Collimonas fungivorans: one gene and its partner. The main gene of each other region encodes a partner of the protein of the gene in region 2 in a complex. Links are inferred from orthologs where the notes say so. Each region holds a gene or a part of one and is shown on either strand. Other genes may lie near its edges.

The links.
Region 1: the proteins of CFter6_RS04595 (region 2) and uvrB are in contact, whole or in part, in a crystal structure (PDB 7EGT), measured with the Thermus thermophilus proteins. The link is inferred for Collimonas fungivorans from one-to-one orthologs. Residues at the interface, in WP_096412145.1 of Thermus thermophilus: His654, Arg656, Phe657, Gln666, Asp668, Glu669, Lys680, Arg681, Leu682, Ser683, Lys685, Tyr686, Ala687; in WP_096411307.1 of Thermus thermophilus: Glu23, Leu25, Arg26, Asp27, Gly28, Glu29, Arg30, Phe31, Arg55, Glu326, Asp327, Phe328, Glu379, Ser382, Gln383, His398, Gly400, Arg401.

Annotation. Positions count from the first base shown.
Region 1 is NZ_CP013232.1:4,118,806-4,122,035, forward strand. The notes cover bases 238-3,148. They hold uvrB (excinuclease ABC subunit UvrB), read right to left. Parts: upstream 2,779-3,148; coding sequence 697-2,778; downstream 238-696. Other genes in these bases: CFter6_RS17850 (uracil-DNA glycosylase family protein), read right to left, coding at 238-645; CFter6_RS17860 (amino acid aminotransferase), read left to right, coding at 2,906-3,148. Outside these bases: more of CFter6_RS17850, read right to left, coding at 1-237; more of CFter6_RS17860, read left to right, coding at 3,149-3,230. UniProt on the Escherichia coli protein: The UvrABC repair system catalyzes the recognition and processing of DNA lesions. A damage recognition complex composed of 2 UvrA and 2 UvrB subunits scans DNA for abnormalities.
Region 2 is NZ_CP013232.1:1,060,336-1,063,628, reverse strand. What follows is about bases 95-3,068. They hold CFter6_RS04595 (UvrD-helicase domain-containing protein), read right to left. Parts: upstream 2,735-3,068; coding sequence 455-2,734; downstream 95-454. Other genes in these bases: CFter6_RS04590 (MFS transporter), read left to right, coding at 2,930-3,068; CFter6_RS04600 (BPSS1780 family membrane protein), read left to right, coding at 95-360. Outside these bases: more of CFter6_RS04600, read left to right, coding at 1-94; more of CFter6_RS04590, read left to right, coding at 3,069-3,293. UniProt on the Escherichia coli protein: A helicase with DNA-dependent ATPase activity. Unwinds DNA duplexes with 3'-5' polarity. Translocates on single-stranded DNA with 3'-5' polarity. Initiates unwinding more efficiently from a nicked substrate than double-stranded DNA.

The DNA of each region.
Region 1 (3,230 bases), 3.1 Mb from region 2 along the record:
TCCCCACAACACCAGCGTCGGCAAGTCCTCGCCACGCTTGTCCGCAGCATCCGCCAGCCCCTGCAACACTGCCTGCATGAACGGCTGCCAGGCCTTGGCGTCCTTGACCGGCGGTACTTCCGGACGGAACACCAGCGAAGCGTTCAGCAGCAAGAAACCGTGCTTCACCATATTGGCTTGCAGGTCGGCCAGTAGCTGGATCGCCTGCGAACTGTCCTTCTGCGCCTGCAACGCTACAGCCGACATCGCATCGCCGGTGGTGTTTTCCAGCGCCAGCTGGCCATCGGCCACCAGCAGCATCTTCATGAAATTGCGCAGGGAAGTGGCGCGGTTAACCTGCTTCGACAAGCCCTTCTCCGACCACAGGGAACCGACCGCGCCGTCCATGAAACAGACGCCGGTGGCGCTGGCCGCGCGCGGATAAGGTCCCTCGCCCACCAGCACATAACGCACCGCTTCCAGCGGCTGGGTGAAGGCGGCAAACATGCGGCCCTCGGTAGGCAGGTAATCGGCCGCGGCCAGGTCTTTCAGGTAGGCCGGATTGGCTTGCGCTACCGCACGCAAGCCGTGCTCCAGGATGGCGAGCCAGGAAGCATGCACGCCGGTCAACGCGGAACGGATTGAAGCAGGAAGAAAATCAGTCATAAATCATCAAAAACAGGATTGATCAAACACAGGCTGCAAAAAATCCTGCAACTACAAAACGATATTGTCCGCTCCCGGCGCGCCGAACAGCTGCTGCTTCAGCACATGCAGCTGGTCGCGCACCTGTGCGGCTTTTTCGAACTCCAGGTTCTTGGCGTGATCGACCATCTGCTTCTCCAGGCGCTTGATTTCCTTGCTCACCTGTTTCTCGCTCATCGCCTCGTACTTGGCCTGGTCCTGCGCCGCATGCAGTACTTCGCGCGCTTCCTGCGGGCTGTAGACGCCGTCGATCAATTCCTTGATCTGCTTGCTGATGCCGACCGGAGTAATGCCGTTGGCGGCATTGAAGGCGATCTGCTTGTTACGGCGGCGCTCGGTTTCGTCGATCGCGCGGCGCATGGAATCGGTCATGCGGTCCGCATACAGGATCGCGGTGCCGTTCAGGTTACGCGCGGCGCGGCCTATGGTCTGGATCAGGCTGCGCTCGGAACGCAGGAAGCCTTCCTTGTCGGCATCCAGGATCGCCACCAGCGACACTTCAGGAATATCCAGGCCCTCGCGCAGCAGGTTGATGCCGACCAGCACGTCGAAGGTGCCCAGGCGCAGGTCGCGGATGATTTCCACGCGCTCGACGGTTTCGATATCGCTGTGCAGGTAGCGCACCTTGATGCCGTTATCGCTCAGGAATTCGGTCAGCTGCTCCGCCATGCGTTTGGTCAGTGTGGTGACCAGCACCCGTTCGTTCTTCTTGATGCGGGCATTGGCCTCGTTCATCAGGTCGTCGACCTGGCTCAGGGCCGGCCGCACTTCGATCGCAGGATCGATCAGGCCGGTCGGCCGCACCACCTGCTCCACCACCTGGTCGGCATGCTGGTTTTCGTAGTCGGCCGGCGTGGCTGAAACAAAAATCGTCTGCCGCATCTTGCCTTCGAACTCGTCGAAGCGCAGCGGCCGGTTGTCCAGCGCCGACGGCAGCCGGAAACCGTAATCCACCAGGTTGGTCTTGCGCGAACGGTCGCCGTTATACATGGCGTTCAGCTGGCCGATCAGCACGTGCGATTCGTCCAGGAACATCAGCGCATCCTGCGGCAGGTAATCGACCAGGGTCGGCGGCGGCTCGCCCGGCAAGGCGCCGCTCAGGTGGCGCGAGTAGTTTTCGATGCCCTTGGTGAAACCGATTTCCTGCATCATTTCCAGGTCGAAACGGGTGCGCTGCTCAATGCGCTGCTCCTCGATCAGTTTATTTTCCTTACGGAAAAATTCGAGCCGGTCGCGCAGTTCATCCTTGATGGTTTCGATGGCGCGCAGCACGGTGGCGCGCGGCGTTACATAGTGAGAACCGGGATAGACGGTGAAGCGCGGGATCTTTTGCCGTACACGGCCGGTGAGCGGGTCGAACAGCTGCAAGCTGTCGATTTCATCGTCGAACATCTCGATGCGCAAGGCCAGCTCGGCATGCTCGGCCGGAAACACGTCGATGGTATCGCCGCGCACGCGGAAGGTGCCGCGGCCGAAATCGATTTCGTTACGCGTGTACTGCATCTGGATCAGGCGCGCGATGACGTCGCGCTGGCTGACCTTGTCCTTGGCGCGCAAGGTCAGGATCATCTGGTGGTATTCGTTGGGATTACCGATACCGTAGATCGCCGATACCGTTGCCACAATGACCACATCGCGCCGTTCCATCAGCGATTTGGTGCAGGACAGGCGCATCTGTTCTATATGCTCATTGATCGAGGAATCTTTCTCGATGAACAAGTCGCGCTGCGGCACATAGGCTTCCGGCTGATAATAATCGTAGTAGCTGACGAAATACTCGACGGCATTGTGCGGGAAAAACTCGCGGAACTCGCTGTAGAGCTGCGCCGCCAGCGTCTTATTGGGAGCGAAGACGATGGCTGGCCGCCCCATGCGGGCGATCACGTTGGCCATCGTATAGGTCTTGCCGGAGCCGGTCACCCCCAGCAAGGTCTGGTAAAACAGGCCGTCTTCCACGCCCTCCACCAGTTTTTCGATGGCCACCGGCTGGTCGCCGGCCGGCTGGAACGGCTGGAACAGCTTGTACGGCGAATTCGGAAATGTGACGATTTTGGACTCGTCGACGGTGCTCTGAACCTGTGATATGTCAGCCATGGGCCTCGACCTTTGGTAAAATAGACGGTAGTAAATCCGCGCCGATCAGCGATTTGTCTCGTGACCCGGCACAGCATTCAACCCGGCCGCAAAATCTCTTTTGCAGCCAACTTTTTATGTTATCACGATGAACGCACCTCTTTCAGCCTCCCTCTTTACCGCCATCGAAATGGCGCCACGCGATCCTATCCTCGGCATCACCGAAGGTTTCAATGCGGACCAGAATCCAGGCAAGACCAACCTCGGCGTCGGCGTCTATTACGATGACAACGGCAAGGTGCCGCTGCTGGAATGCGTGCAAAAAGCGGAAGCGCTGCTGATCGAAAAGCTGGCGCCGCGCACCTACTTGCCGATCGAAGGCCTGGCGGCTTACGACAAGGCTGTGCAAGAACTGGTATTTGGGGCCGACAGCGCGGTAGTACAAGAGAAACGTGCGATCACCGTGCAAGCCA
Region 2 (3,293 bases):
GCCGCGGTCTACACGCCGGCGGCGATGGCGTTCTGGTATGCGGCGCCGCTCATCATGTGGAAAAACATGAGCGTATCGAAAGCCATTTTCTACAGCTTCTTTGCGGTGTCGCGCGAAATCAAGGCCTTCACCGTATATGGACTGGCCTGGGCCGGCATCGGCGTTGTACTGCCGGCGATCGTCAGCGTATTGATCGCGGTGCTGGTCGGCAACCAGGCGGTCACGATCATGATCCTGCTGCCGCTGTCGATCGCCCTGACAGTGGTGATGTATTGCTCTTTCTATCCTACTTATACCCACATCTTCGGCAAACCCGAAGCGGACGTGCCGCCGCCTGCGGAATACCCCACACAAGAATGAACGCAGGGTGGGCAAGATTTTTTTTGCCTACGCGTTACCGCCGATACCAGCATGATGATGAATTCGAGGTCACGCGTAGGCACAGCTGCGCGCCCTACGCAACCTTCTCCAGCTTCGCCACGCTCAGGTCCAGCAGCTTCATGCCGTGCTTGCCGAAATTGATATGGGCGCGGGCGTTGCCGCCGCTGCCTTCGATATTCACGATCACGCCCTCGCCGAACTTCAGGTGCGCCACGTTCTCGCCAATGCGCCAGCCGATATCGCGCCGGCCGAAGTTCTTGGAGATGCTGTTGGCAGCCTTCTCGGGCGCCTCGTCCCAGGCCGATTTGGCATTGGCGAACCAGCTATGCTGCTGCACCTTGGGCGACAGCCACTTCAGCGCATCTTCCGGCAACTCGTCAAAGAAGCGCGAGCGCATGTTGTAACGGGTCTGACCATGCAGCATCCGGGTTTGCGAAAAACTCATGTACAGCCGCTTTTTCGCACGCGTGATGGCGACATACATCAAGCGCCGCTCTTCTTCCACGCCGGCGTCCTCTTTCTGCGAATTCTCGTGCGGGAACAACCCCTCTTCCAGGCCGGTAATGAATACCGCGTCGAACTCCAGGCCTTTGGCCGAATGCACCGTCATCAACTGCAATGCTTCCTCGCCGGCCTGGGCCTGGTTGTTGCCAGCCTCCAGCGATGCGTGCGAGAGGAAGGCAGACAAAGGCGACATCACTGCGGACAGCGGCGCATCGGCATCGAACACCTCGATGCCGTCGGCGGTGGTGATGGCGGCGCCTGACACCGCCTGCGCCTTGGGGCCCAACAAGGCCGGCGCATCGATGCCGAATCCTTCTTCCGAAACAAATAGGGTCGCAGCATTCACCAGCTGCTCCAGATTCTCGATGCGGTCGGCGCCTTCTTTTTCATTCTGGTAATGCTGCATCAGGCCGCTCAGGTCGAGCACTACCTGCACCATTTCCGGCAGCGGCAGATGCTGGGTTTCAAAGCGTCCGCCTTCGATCAGCTTGAGGAAGGAACCGAGCGTGGCGCCGGCCTTTCCGGCCACATACGGCACCGCTGCGTACAAGGAGATGCCGTACTGCTTGGCAGCATCCTGCAACTGCTCCAGCGAGCGCGCGCCGATGCCGCGCGCCGGGAAATTCACCACGCGCAGGAAGGCCGAATCGTTGTGCGGATTGTCCATCAGCTGCAGGTAGGCGATTGCATGCTTGACCTCGGCCCGTTCGAAATAACGCTGGCCGCCGTACACCCGGTAAGGGATGCCCGACGCCACCAGGGCGTGTTCGATCACCCGCGACTGCGCATTCGAGCGGTACAGCACGGCGATTTCGCTGCGGCTGGCGCCGTCGTTGATCAGGCTCTTGGTTTCTTCGACGATCCACTGCGCTTCCTGCAGGTCGCTGGTGGCTTCATAGATCCGCACCGGTTCGCCATGGCCAGCGTCGGTGCGCAGGTTCTTGCCGAGGCGCTTGCTGTTGTTGGCGATCAGCGTGTTGGCGCTGTCCAGGATATGGCCGTGGGAACGGTAATTCTGCTCCAGCTTGATCAGGTTCTCGACCCGGAACTCATGCTCGAACGCGCTCATGTTGCCGACGTTGGCGCCGCGGAAAGCATAGATGCTCTGGTCGTCGTCGCCCACCGCAAACACCGCGCCGCGCTGGCCCGCCATCAGCTTGAGCCATTTGTATTGCAGGTCGTTGGTGTCCTGGAACTCGTCCACCAGGATGTGCTTGAAGCGCGACTGGTAGTGCTCACGCAGTGGCTGGTTGCGGCTCAGCAGTTCATAGGTGCGCAGCAGCAGCTCGGCGAAATCGACCACGCCTTCGCGCTGGCATTGCTGGTCGTACAGGTCGTACAGCTCGACGAACTTGCGGTTGTAATCGTCGTTCGCCTCGACTTCGTTGGCGCGCAAGCCCTGGTCCTTGGCGCCGTTGATGAAGTACATCAGGTTGCGCGGCGGGTATTTTTCATCGTCGACATTGAGCGATTTCAGCAAACGCTTGATGGCCGACAGCTGGTCCTGCGAATCCAGGATCTGGAAAGTCTGCGGCAAAGCGGCGTCGCGGTAATGGGCGCGCAACAGGCGGTTGCACAAGCCATGGAAAGTCCCTATCCACATGCCGCGTGTATTGATCGGCAACATCGCCGACAAGCGCGTCATCATTTCCTTCGACGCCTTGTTGGTGAAGGTCACCGCCAGCACGCCGGACGGCGATACCTGGCCGGTCTGGATCAGCCAGGCGATGCGGGTGGTCAGCACCCGCGTCTTGCCGGAACCGGCGCCGGCCAGGATGAGTGCGGATTGCGCCGGCAAGGTGACCGCCGCGAGCTGTTCTGGATTGAGGTTATGAAGAAGATTTTGCATGCCGCCATTATAAGCTGCGCCGGCAGTTGCCCGATGCAACGATGACGCAATGATCGCGACCGGCAGCACCATGCTGTCATCGCGCCAATGGCAAGCGCCAGCAGCATCGGGGCCAGGAGAGTAAAATACTGCAACGCATCAATCCTCTTCTCAGCAATTCACCTAATCAACCCAACAACCAAGTCGTCGTCCACCATGCCCGAAGAAGTTAGTCTCGACCGCGCCAGCCAGCCGCCGTCCGGGACCGCCGTCACGTTCCACATCGTTTCTACTGCATTTTTTACATTCATTTGCTATCTGGCAATCGGCATACCGCTGGCGGTGCTGCCCGGCTACGTCCATACCGACCTCGGCTACAGCTCGGTGCTGGCCGGCCTGGCGATCAGCATGCAATACCTGGCGACCCTGCTGAGCCGGCCGTTCGCCGGCCGCATGGCCGATTCGGTCGGCCCCAAGACCGCCGTCCTGCGCGGCCTGGCCGGCTGCAGCATCAGCGGCGTGTTCCTGCTGGCGGCGGGGTTCTTTCCGCACATGCCGGCGCTGAGCCTGGCCATCCTGC